Regions from separate parts of the Lysinibacillus sp. NPDC097287 genome, predicted to be linked through region 4. Evidence: riboswitches for the same ligand, from Rfam matches in the RefSeq annotation. Region 4 holds a riboswitch; each other region holds the start of a gene.
What was found. A riboswitch is a leader RNA that binds a small molecule or an ion and turns the genes downstream of it on or off. The one in region 4 is predicted to bind thiamine pyrophosphate.
Positions count from the first base shown of each region.

Region 1: it holds a riboswitch for thiamine pyrophosphate, as region 4 does, so the genes downstream of both, tenI (thiazole tautomerase TenI) here and tenA (thiaminase II) in region 4, are expected to answer to the same signal.
Region 2: it holds a riboswitch for thiamine pyrophosphate, as region 4 does, so the genes downstream of both, thiC (phosphomethylpyrimidine synthase ThiC) here and tenA (thiaminase II) in region 4, are expected to answer to the same signal.
Region 3: it holds a riboswitch for thiamine pyrophosphate, as region 4 does, so the genes downstream of both, thiT (energy-coupled thiamine transporter ThiT) here and tenA (thiaminase II) in region 4, are expected to answer to the same signal.

Region 1 is NZ_JBIWCX010000004.1:198,690-201,775, forward strand. Features, by position in the region: gene ACIQ2D_RS08390 (DUF5068 domain-containing protein) at 1-603, opposite strand, end outside; TPP riboswitch at 999-1,108, shown strand; gene tenI (thiazole tautomerase TenI) at 1,201-1,818, shown strand; gene thiO (glycine oxidase ThiO) at 1,802-2,896, shown strand; gene thiS (sulfur carrier protein ThiS) at 2,939-3,086, shown strand, end outside.
Region 2 is NZ_JBIWCX010000016.1:12,162-15,247, forward strand. Features, by position in the region: gene thiC (phosphomethylpyrimidine synthase ThiC) at 1-1,234, opposite strand, end outside; TPP riboswitch at 1,385-1,499, opposite strand; gene ACIQ2D_RS18305 (AEC family transporter) at 1,560-2,489, opposite strand; gene ACIQ2D_RS18310 (S-layer homology domain-containing protein) at 2,925-3,086, shown strand, end outside.
Region 3 is NZ_JBIWCX010000010.1:100,677-103,762, reverse strand. Features, by position in the region: gene map (type I methionyl aminopeptidase) at 1-728, opposite strand, end outside; gene thiT (energy-coupled thiamine transporter ThiT) at 1,035-1,595, opposite strand; TPP riboswitch at 1,738-1,846, opposite strand; gene ACIQ2D_RS14750 (magnetosome magnetite crystal formation protein family) at 1,977-2,309, shown strand; gene ACIQ2D_RS14745 (hypothetical protein) at 2,366-2,491, shown strand; gene ACIQ2D_RS14740 (helix-turn-helix domain-containing protein) at 2,877-3,086, shown strand, end outside.
Region 4 is NZ_JBIWCX010000006.1:115,040-118,125, reverse strand. Features, by position in the region: gene mbcS (acyl-CoA synthetase MbcS) at 1-614, opposite strand, end outside; TPP riboswitch at 802-901, shown strand; TPP riboswitch at 975-1,073, shown strand; gene tenA (thiaminase II) at 1,161-1,835, shown strand; gene thiM (hydroxyethylthiazole kinase) at 1,832-2,587, shown strand; gene thiD (bifunctional hydroxymethylpyrimidine kinase/phosphomethylpyrimidine kinase) at 2,587-3,086, shown strand, end outside.

The DNA of each region.
Region 1 (3,086 bases), on a different contig from region 4:
TGTCGTGCTAAATGAGTATGCGAAATATCCTGTTACTTCTTCACCAGCTTTTAGTAAATAATCTGTTGTGGGACTTAACTCTGTTGATAATTGCTCTTCTTTAGGCAATAATTGATTATTATTTCCATAATCTTTTTCAGCACCAGTAAAAGTCATATATAAACTAGGCATATAGTAAACGTCTTTATCCTGATCATTCTTAACTGTATACTTAGCTAAAATGACACCACCGTCTGTTTGATCTCCAAATGGGATCTTAAAATCTGTGTGAAAATCATTTAACGCTACTACTGTATATCCATCTAGTGAAATAGTGACGTTTTCCATATCATGTACTTGAGGTTCATTGTTCTCATAAAGAACCTTCGTTGTACCTTGCGTTTCTTTCTCCATATATTTAATTAGTGAGGAAAAGTCATTCACACCTTTTGTTTCTTTATTAACATCTTCAGTGTCTACTTTTTCAGGCGTTTCTTGATCGGTATTAGCCGTCACTTCTTTTTTCTCTTCTTTTTTTGCTTCTTCTTCACTCTTTCCACAACCACTAACCATTAGTACAGTAACCATTAATAACGAAAAAAATACAAATAATTTTCTTTTCATTTTCACCCTCCAATGATGATATATCTACAAATTAAGCCCTGAACTAACCTTTATATTACAAATAAGGAGCCTGTTGACATCTTAATCCACCACCAGGGTAGAATTCAATATTTTCTGGAAATTTTATACTACTGAATCAATTTTATTCCATATTTTGTTTATATAAAAATACATAATAACCAATCAATAACTTGATAGTGGTGATTTTATACAATTTATCTGTTTATCACATTAAATTTTATCTTTCATTAACGAAAAAAGTCCTGATTTTATTAGAATTTTCTGATTTATGTTGAAATTTTTTTATCTTTATGATACTTTAACGAAGTATTAACCACAGCGAAATTACATTTGATACATGCAACTATTTACTATTTTAAGATAAAACTCTTCAATCAATTCACTAGGGGATCCCTTGATAAGGGCTGAGAATAAAGTAGCTACTTTTAAACCCTCATAACCTGAACAGATTCGTATCTGCGTAGGGAAGTGTTCATTGTTTTTGTGCTTTTTTGCGTGCAATTAACAAAACCACTTTCCTTTTACCTAAGGTTAGTGGTTTTTTTGCGTTGATTTAATACAAGGGAGCAAACAATTATGAAACTTATTGCCATATCTGATGATTCACATACAATTTACGAATTGGCTAGTAAAATTTCTAGCATCCATCATCTTGTCGATTACATTCACATTCGTGAAAAATCAAAAACGGTCCATGAAATTCTGTCACTCCTAAATCTTTTAGCACAACAAGGCGTAAACAAGGAAAAAATCGTTATTCATGATCGCTTAGATATTGCTTTACTAACTGATAACCCAAACATTCATCTACCATCGCATAGCCTTCCAGTGAAACAAGTCAGAGCTGCCTACCCTCACTTACGGATTGGTCGTTCTGTTCATTCAATAGACGAAGCCAAACAATCGGAGGCTGATGGCGCAGATTATGTGCTATATGGGCATTGCTTTGAAACAAACTGTAAAGAAGGTAAAGTGCCTAATGGTGTACATACCATCATCGACATAAAAAAAGAGCTACAAATCCCAATCTTCGCTATAGGTGGCATTACATCAGAGCGGGTACACCAGCTCCGAGAGGCACAAGCAAATGGAATTGCCATTATGTCTGGTATTTTCGCTTCAGACAATCCTTATGAATCAGCATTAATATTTTCGAAAAAATGTCAGGAGAATGCACATGAAAACAAAATATGATGTGGCAGTCATTGGCGGAGGCATTATTGGTTGCTCCATCGCTTACTATTTAGCCAAAGAAAACATCGATGTGGCTGTTTTTGAAGAAACACAAATTGCTAGTAAATCAACGCGTGCCGCTGCAGGAATGTTGGGAGCCCATTCAGAATGCGACGATCTTGAAATTTTTTACCCTTTTGCTCGAAGTAGTCAATTAGACTATTTCCAGCTCCAGGATGAGTTAAAGGAGCTTAGTGGTGTAAATATCGAACTAAGAAAAGGCGGGATTTTTCAGCTTGCTTACTCGGAGCATGAAAAAGATGAGCTTAGTGCCACCCTCGCCCTTCCCACGATCAGCTGGTACGACTGCACTGCAGTTAGGAACAGAGAGAATTCTGTATCAGAAGATATTATTGGTGCAGCTTACATTGAAGATGATGTCAATGTGCTCCCTCACTCTACCTGTCTAGCATTTAGTAAAAGTGCTCAAGTGTTTGGCGCTTCTATCTTTGAATTTACGCCCGTTCTTGCTATTCAAAAGGAAGATGATACTTACACGATTAAAACAAATAAAGGCACTTTCCAAGCCAAGACTGTTGTTGTAGCAAATGGTGTTTGGAGCTCAAGCTTTTTCCACCAACTTGGGTTACATCATACACTCTCTCCTGTCAAAGGTGAATGCATCTCTGTTTCAAGTGAACAGCCGCTTCTAAAACACACATTATTTCATGAACACTGCTATATCGTACCGCGAGATAATGGCAGGTTGGTAATTGGGGCAACTATGGTGAAAAATGATTGGCATGAACAGCCGACACTTGGAGGTTTGGAAAGTCTCATTGCAAAAGCCAAAACGATGCTCCCAACTATCACTGATTTGAAAATCGAATCATGTTGGGCAGGGTTACGTCCCCAAACCTTTGATAAAAAGCCATTTATCGGCTACCACCCTGAGGATGAGGACATTTTATTTGCCACAGGTCATTTTCGCAATGGCATCCTGTTAGCACCTGCTACAGGACAAATGATTCGGGATTTGATTGTCAAAAAAGACGTTAGAAAAGACTGGATAGAAGCCTTTAAAATTAATCGTATATAAGGGGGTGAAATCGTGCGTACTATTCAATTAAATGGGAAGTCTATGGAACTACCAGAAACTATACATTCGATTCAGGACTTGCTTCAGTTGTATGAGTTAGAAAACCGCATAGTCGTGGTAGAAGTGAATAAAGAGATTGTCTTAAAAAAACAATACGCTTCACTGACATTGTCAGACCGAGACACAATAG
Region 2 (3,086 bases), on a different contig from region 4:
CCAATTGCTTATCCATATTTTCCTTAATCAAATGCATCGGCACATGCCCTGGTCCTTCTACCATCACCTGCACATCATGCTGCCAGGCAATTTGCGTCAGCTCCCCTAACGTATCAAGCTCCGCAAACTGCGCCTCATCATTGGCGTCCGCTATCGACCCCGGGCGTAAGCCATCCCCTAGTGAAAAGGCCACATCGTACGCTTTCATAATTTCACAAATTTCTTCAAAATGTGTATATAGGAAGTTTTCTTGATGATGGAACAAGCACCACTGCGCCAGTATCGAACCACCACGTGACACAATGCCTGTAACACGACTTGCTGTCAGCGGTACATAGCGCAACAATACTCCCGCATGAATCGTGAAATAATCCACACCTTGCTCGGCTTGTTCGATTAACGTATCGCGATAAACTTCCCACGTTAAATCCTCTGCTACACCATTGACCTTTTCAAGTGCCTGATAAATCGGCACCGTCCCTACTGGCACAGCCGCATTACGAATAATCCATTCACGTGTCGTATGAATATGCTTACCCGTGGATAAATCCATAATATTATCCGCACCCCAACGTGTCGCCCACGTCATCTTTTCGACTTCCTCCGCAATGGATGAGGATACTGCAGAATTTCCAATATTCGCATTAATTTTCACATGAAAGTTCCGCCCAATAATCATTGGCTCTGCTTCTGGATGATTAATGTTAGATGGCATGATCGCACGACCTGCCGCAATTTCAGCACGCACAAATTCCGGCTCCATGTTTTCACGAATTGCTACAAACTCCATTTCCGACGTAATGATACCCTTTCTTGCATAATGCAGCTGTGTCACATTATGCCCTTTTTTCGCACGTATTGGCTTACGATAAAGAACTGGAAAAACATTATTTTTCATCCGTGGATCATCCATATTTCTGAAGCCGTTATCTTCAGGTCTAATCATACGACCTTCGTACTCTTCTACATCACCGCGTTCTCTAATCCAAGCACTACGTAACGCTGGCAATCCCTTTGTAATGTCAATGTTGTACGCCGGATCCGTGTAGGGACCACTCGTATCGTAAACACGCACCGGTGGGTTTTCTTCTTCCCCAAAACTACCCGTCGTCGGACTAAGCGCAATCTCACGCATCAGTACTAAAATATCCGGTCTTGACCCTTCCACATATACTTTCTTACTACCATCAAAGCTTGACATAATCGTAATGTTTTTCTCGTTAACTGTTGTCATGAACTTTTCCCGCTCCCTTTTAAAATGAATTTTCAGGACCGAACCCAGCTCACGAAAGCGAGTTACACTACTACAAAAGAAAAGCCGAATCCAAAAAAATATTGGATCCGGCTACGAATGTAAAGGTTGTATTGACCACAAAAAAAACGTTGTAGTCATCATTAACTTTCCCACGCTGGTATGAGCCAGATCAGGTCCAAAGGGTCAAGAAACTTCTATGTGTTTCCCTCTCAGCCCGACTCATCGGACTCCCCTAGTTAAGGCTATTCAGTTTGATGATAGTGTAGCAGAATGCACTAAGATATGGAAGTTATAGAACTATTTTTCAAGCAAATAATATTTCAGCTACATAGATAACAACTGTCACTGTTAGACAGCTCACAATCGTAGAAAACAATACAGTTTGCGCTGCTGTTTCCGATTCCACATCATATTCTAAAGCGAGACTTGAGCTATTCCGAGACGTCGGAAATGCACTTGCGATTAAGAGCGACTGTGCCACAACACCGTCTAAACCTAAAGCAAAAATAATAAGTAGCGCTACAGCTGGTCCAATTATCAATCTAGTAAAGCAGCTGACAAATACCGTTTTATTGAACATCGATTTTAATTCGAGTTGTGATAGCTGTGTACCGAGCGTAATAAGTGCTATCGCGATAAAGCTGTCTGCCACATGATCAATTGGAATACGGATAAACTGCGGAATACCAATATTGAAGAAATTCATCACCACACCAATCATAAGTGCATGGATAATCGGCATTTTGAGGAAATCCTTCACGATCGCTAATCCCGATTTAGTAGAAGAAATAAGATTGTACAGCCCATAAGTATACGTCGTCATATTTTGGAAGATGACAAGAATCACTTGAATAGCGACACCAATCGGCTGCGTCACAAAAATCATTTGCGCAACCGGAATACCATAGTTGCCGGAGTTAATGAGCACCACGCTATTTTTAAAGACCGCCGCTTCTGTTTTCGCAAGTCCAAGAACTTTGGCTATGAAGTGACTCAACACCATTTGACTGCCGATAAAAAGCAGTATGAATAACGCCACTTGCCCTAACACCGAGACCTCGACATTCGTTTCATATATATTCACAAACACCGCCGCTGGCATAAAACAATATGTAATGAGCTGAGATAATGCCTTTAAATTAAATTGAAACTTCCTTTGCAAAATAGCTCCTAACACAAGCAGGACTAATATTGGGGCAACAATTTGAAAGAAAATCATGCCGAGATACATCATAAAAACTGCCCCCTTCTTTGAATTATTATGTCTTCATAGTAGGACTGTTTGTACGACAGGTCAATAAATCTTTGAAAAGTCTGAAATCTTTTTTTTCAAAACAGTATACATAAAAGTTGAAACTTTCCAAGCGAATGGATTACCTTCATCTTAAATTCCAAATGTGCATACTGAGCCACTTCTTTATTAGTCCGACGTCCCACTACAATTAAAACTAGCCACCACTCAAGGCTGATCCCTTTATAAGACTTCTGCCACCTGTATATATAGGGATTTTTTTCTATTTGTGTACAAAAAATTTTAAAAAGACGCCATTAAGCCACTACTTTCTACTTATTAGTGAAAATTTCGACAATATAAAATCCATCACATTACTATAAATGATAAAATAAGGATATATATAACCCTATTTACTAGAGAAGGAGATATATCCATATGAAACATAAACGAAAAATAGCACTACTCTCGGTAGCAGCCCTTCCTGCAATGGTTACGTTAGTGCCAAGTGTAGATGCAGCGCAACAGACAACTCCAACAAGGTCAGGCTCTTGGGTCAATCCACAGCATATATTTGACGGACAGCCACAACCGAGCTTG
Region 3 (3,086 bases), on a different contig from region 4:
ATTGGCTCACCTTTTGTCACAATGATCGAATGTTCAATTTGTGCAACTAATGATTTGTCAGGCGTTACAAATGTCCAGCCATCGCCAGACTCGACGATATGCTCAGCTTTAGCAGAGATGAATGGCTCTACTGCAAGCACCATACCCTCTTTCATAATCGTTGTATCCCAGGCATCATAATAGTTCAAAATATGACTTGGCTCATCGTGTAAAGACTTCCCTATACCGTGACCCGTTAAGTTCATAATAACTGTTAAATCATTAGCATACGCTTCACGTTCAACAGCCTTACCGATTTGGTTTAATTTTGAGCCAGCTTTTACTTTTGTCATCGCACGATCAAAAGCACTTTTCGCTACGCGACAAAGTTTCTCTTTCTCTTCATAGCCTTCACCAACTACAAATGAAATACCTGTATCTGCAAAATAGCCATTTAAAGAACCCGATACGTCGATATTCACGATGTCGCCCTCTTGAATCACACGGCTACCTGGTATACCATGTGCTACTTCCTCATTGACACTAATACAAGTGTAACCTGGGAAATCATATTCTCCTTTAGGACCTGATACAGCGCCTCGCTCCGCAAACATACGCCCTGCAATCTCATCTAATTCAAGTGTCGTCACACCTGGTTTTGTAGCGGCCTTCATCGCTTCACGGATTTCAGCGCAAATACGGCCTATTTTTTTAAAAGCTTCAATTTCTTCTTGTGTTTTTACAATCATTTTTAACGTCCCTTTCATCCTAATGTCTACTCTTTAATATATCACAACTACAGCATAAAGATGAGGAATCCGAGTTATTTGGCATACCAATAACGCCTCGGCGTTATTGCGTCCAGATTTTGAATTGTGCTTGGGCCTACGTGTTGCAAGTCAGTCAGCTGTAAAAATCTGCTGCTGACGCTTCGCTTTCGCGCACAAAACATCTGTGACATCCGCCAGATGCTTTATTTTTTTATCGGGTGTTCAAACACCCCATAAAAAAGATAAAAACCGCGCAATCACTCTAGGGATCACGCGGCTGATTAATTATGATTTTCGTTGCATTAGTTGTGGTGCGGATGTAAATAATAGTACGCAAGCAACCGCAGTTAAAATTGTCGCAGGTAGCATATACGTTCCGTTGTAAATAATAGAATAAACCCATGCATTTTGGTCGCCAGCATATTCTGCAAAGAACACCGCACCGGCAGTCGTATGTGCTGCATACCGTAAAAAGCCTGCTACAATAATGCCAATCACAATATAATTTGCCATTTTCACCTTTTTTGCATTCGCCGCTGCATCAAGTACTGGCTTACGTACAATAGCTGCTAAACCAACAACAGTGAAGGCAATGCCATAATCTAATAAACCTTGGAACCAGTGCACGATATAAGCACCGAACATTGTTTGCATAACACCAATAAGTAGACCGGTTGTTACCCCTGCACCAAGTCCCCAACGAAATGCAATTAATACAATCGGCACCATGACAAGACTAACCGAGCCACCCTGTGCCCATACTTTAAATGATACTTGGTCGAGCACAAGCCCAACTGCTGCAAAAATCGCAATTTCCACCAGCATTAATAATTTTTTTTTGTCCATAACATTATTCTCTCCTTTGTTCCGATGTAGGATACAAGAGCAGGAATAGAAATCAGTTGCTTTAATGCTTAGCTGTCTGGCAATCTACTAAAATGGGTAAAATAAAAAACGATGCCAGGACAGAGCCTCACATCGTTAAAGTGTCGGTTTCTATCCACAATCCCTACGCAAGCGTTAACTTACAGGTTCAAAGAGTGAAGGCATTACGTGCCCAATCTCAGCCGACATCATCGGCACCCCTTGTGGTCGTTACATCTAGATTTTTGTTTGAACATCATCATTGTACGCAAACACTTACCAAATTACAACTATCTCTTTGCTAAAATTTTTTGAAACTTTTCTGATTTTTGTGCGTAAATATTAAAAAAGGAGGGACAACTAATGGAGAATCAAAAAATCTTATCCGCATTTAGTTATCTCAGTATTTTTTTCGCACCATTTATCGTACCTTTAGTCGTCTATTTTGTTTCAAAGGATAGTGAAGTTAAGCGCCACTCTATTCGAGCACTCATATCACACTTAATTCCCGTTGCTTTTGGTATCGTCTTCTTTATCCTATTCGTCTTTTCAACGATATCTTTTAACACTACTGATCCATTTTCAAATGGCAATTCGCTCATCATTGTTTGGCTGGTTACCTTTGTTATTTACTTACTTGTATCACTCGGCATTATTATCTGGAACATCATACAAGCCGTCCGCGTTGTCCGTTAATGTTTAATAAATACAATAAGCAGGTAGAAATAATGATAAAAGGGAGTTGGTATAAAATGAAAGTATCCAACGTTGTAAAAACTGCTGTTAAATTAGCACCAATCGTTATTCCTATCATAAGAAAAGTTGTAGAAGCTAAAAAAGGAAAGGCTCCTATTTCAACAAAGACATATACAAAATAATTTGTTCACTAGAGCTATCCCCAATTCAGGGGATGGCTTTTTTATTGTCTGCATTATTTTACAACTCATAATAAGTAAATTCACTTCAAATACCTACCAAGAGAAGAGCTTTCTACAATTCCCCTGTTCCTATAATCATCTCCACGCTCAAGCAGAGGCTATAGCCTCTGCTTGAGCGACTTGACTCTCTCCTTGAGCGAATAAGCTCCTTCATTGATTTATTGGTGATGTGTTAATCTACTCATCGAATAGATACGATCTTCTGATGGATGGTTGTATGAATTTTCATTTATGGTAATTTTCCGAATAATATTTACTCATTTCGAGTTACAATAAATATCATTAATACATTAAGGAGCTGTTTACGATAAATACCGAAAAACAATTGCTAAGCTTAGTCAATGCAGCGCAAGTTCTTACTTCAACGTTAGATATTAATCAAGTGCTGGAAAAACTGATGAGTGAAGTATTAAATGTTATAGATGGTGCCGATGCAGGCGTACTATTCATGCTAAACACTCGGACAAATCGACTGATTGCCAAACATGCCATTGGCTATAATCTCGCTCATTTAAAGAAAATTCACCTTGCTTCC
Region 4 (3,086 bases):
GGTGCCGTCGTACGTAAATGCGCATAGCCCCAACTATGAGTATGAATAGCGGCTTTTGGATTTCCAGTTGTCCCACTCGTATACGCAAGAAATGCTACATCTGTACTTTTGGTCGATGTTGTACTGATAAAAGTTGTAGGTTGCTGTTCCATCTTTTCAAATAATGGTTGCCACGGTGAATGTGCATGGCCGATTACAAATTGTTGTAAACCGTCTAAATGTTCAACATCGTCAAATTGTGCAATATACGGTTCATAAGCAATGACCGCCTTGGCATCAGCGTGTAAAATACGATAATCAATATCTTTCGCTCTAAGCATTTCAGAGCTTGGAATAATAGCCAAACCAACCTTTAATGCAGCGATATATGCAACATATGCCTCAATAGATCTAGGCACCATAATGAGAATAACATCCCCTTTTGTTAATCCCTGTGCTGTTAACACATTCGCTGCTTGATTCGCTTTTTCTAGTAAACTTGCATATGTTATATAGTCAATTTCTTCGTTTTCATTATAAACAATTAATGCATTTTTCTCAGGATTTTGTGCATAATTTTCAAATTCCTCTACAATGTTATACCATTCTGGTGCGATTAGATCTTGTCGTTTCATCATTATTGCCCCCTTTGTTAGGCTCATTATAAAACTCAATTTTTATAGTTTTCAATGAAAAATACTCTAATTATTAAAAGTCATGACAACTATCATACTCTTGCATATGGCATCAGTCATCGCTTTTCATATAAAATGAAATTTCCCTTGTTCATACAGGGAAAGTATGGTACATTGTGGACAAATCAAATGTTTGCAGGGGGACTCATTTTGAGTTGAGAAGGTTAAAACCTGACCCTTTGAACCTGTTAGTTAACACTGACGTAGGGAGCAATGTACAATCACGATGTGCTTTTCTTGTACATACGCTCTCCTCATTCTTATAGGAGAGCTTTTTTTGTTCCAATTTTCAACTAAATATTTTGATTGCGGGGGGACTCATCTTGAGTTGAGAAGGTAAAACCTGACCCTTTGAACCTGTTAGTTAATACTGACGTAGGGAGCAGTACATCATTTTCTTGATGAAGAAGCTCTTTTTACGTGTATTTCACGAACAAAAAGAGCTTTTTTGCATGCTTACGTTCACCAATTAGAGGAGGACTTATAATGACATTTTGTGATGAATTAAGAAAAGAAACAGATATCTATTGGGAAGGAAGTTTTCAGCACCCCTTTGTAAAAGGGATTGCTGACGGGACTTTACCTATTGATAAATTTAAATACTATATGATTCAAGATGCATATTATTTAAAGCACTATGCAAAGGTATTAGCATATGCAGCGGCTAAATGTGAGACACCCGAAGAATTCGCGTACTACACAGAAACGGCGAAGTTCATTAATGAAGCTGAACTCGAATTACATCGTTCTGTTTTTTTAGAATTAAATGTAACCAAAGAGGAGCTCGAGCAAAGTGAACCTGCTCCAGGTGCTATCAATTATATTAATCACATGTACAGTGCTGTGCATAATGGTGATGTGGCTGAGGCATTTGCTGCAATGATGCCTTGTCCATGGCTGTATTTAGAAATAGGGCAGTATTACAAAGATGCAAAACCTGGTGTTAAGCTATATGAAGATTGGATTGCTATGTATAGTAGTGAGGATTTCCTAGTAACAATTCAAACACAAATTTCAATGATGAACGCTTATGCTGCAGCAGCTTCTCCAGAAAAATTAGCGATCTTAAAGAGTCATTTTAAAAATAGCTGTTATTACGAATTACAATTTTGGGAAATGGCTTGGACAAAGGAAAATTGGGTTCCGGAGAGAGTACAATGATTTTACAAGCTATTCGAAAAAAACAGCCTCTTGTTCATAGTATCACGAATTATGTTGTGGCAAATTTCCAAGCAAACGGCTTATTAGCCATTGGTGCTTCTCCAGTCATGGCAGATGAATTACATGAAGTTGAAGAAATGGTATCGATTGCGTCTGCCTTATTAATCAATATTGGTACACTAAATGAACGGACAAAAGAATCGATGCTACTTGCTGGAAAAAAAGCAAATGCACTAGGTATCCCCGTTATATTGGATCCAGTTGGTGCTGGCGCTACGACTTTCCGCCGAGAAACAGTACAACAACTATTAGCAGAAATTAAATTTGTCCTTATTCGTTGCAATATTGGAGAACTTGCTGCCATTGCGAATGTAAGCTGGCAACAAAAAGGTGTTGATAGCGGCAGTGGTTCAATGGCACTATCGGATGAAGCAAAAAAAGTTGCGCAACAATACAAATGTATTGTCATTGTTACTGGTGAACAGGATTTCATAACTGACGGTTTACAAACACAATGGATTGCAGGTGGGCATCACCAAATGACAAAAATTACAGGTACAGGTTGCTTACTAAGTGCCATTTGTGGTGCTGCGTATGTCGCGGGAGATGAACCTTTTGCACAGCTAGCTGATACGTTAATGACCTATAAAAAAATTGCTGAAAATGCCAATTCGATCACACAATATATTGGTGATTTTCAAATAACTGTACTTAATGAACTACATCGTCTTTCAAAGGAAGGTGAAAAATAATGCGTATTGTTACAACAATCGCTGGCTCAGATAGTGGCGGCGGTGCCGGCATTCAAGCTGATTTAAAAACGTTCCAAGAATTAGAAGTATTCGGCACATCTGTCATTACTGCCGTGACGGCACAAAATACACTAGGTGTAACTGGCGTTTTACCGATAGAAGTAAGTTTTGTTGAAAAGCAATTTCTTGCACTATTAGAGGATTTCCCAATTGGTGCTATTAAAACGGGCATGCTATTTTCATCGGACATTATTCAGAAAATCGCCAGTTTGATTACTGATTTGGAAGTCCCTCTTATTGTTGATCCCGTAATGATTGCAAAAGGCGGCGAAAACTTATTACAGCAAGAAGCCGTCCAAGCATTACGCACTCATTTACTACCAATAGCGACTGTACTTACGCCAAATATTCCAGAAGCAGAAGTGCTAACGGGCAGTAAAATTGAAAATGTTACTGATATACAGCAAGCTGCACAAGCACTTTTACAATTAGGCGTGCA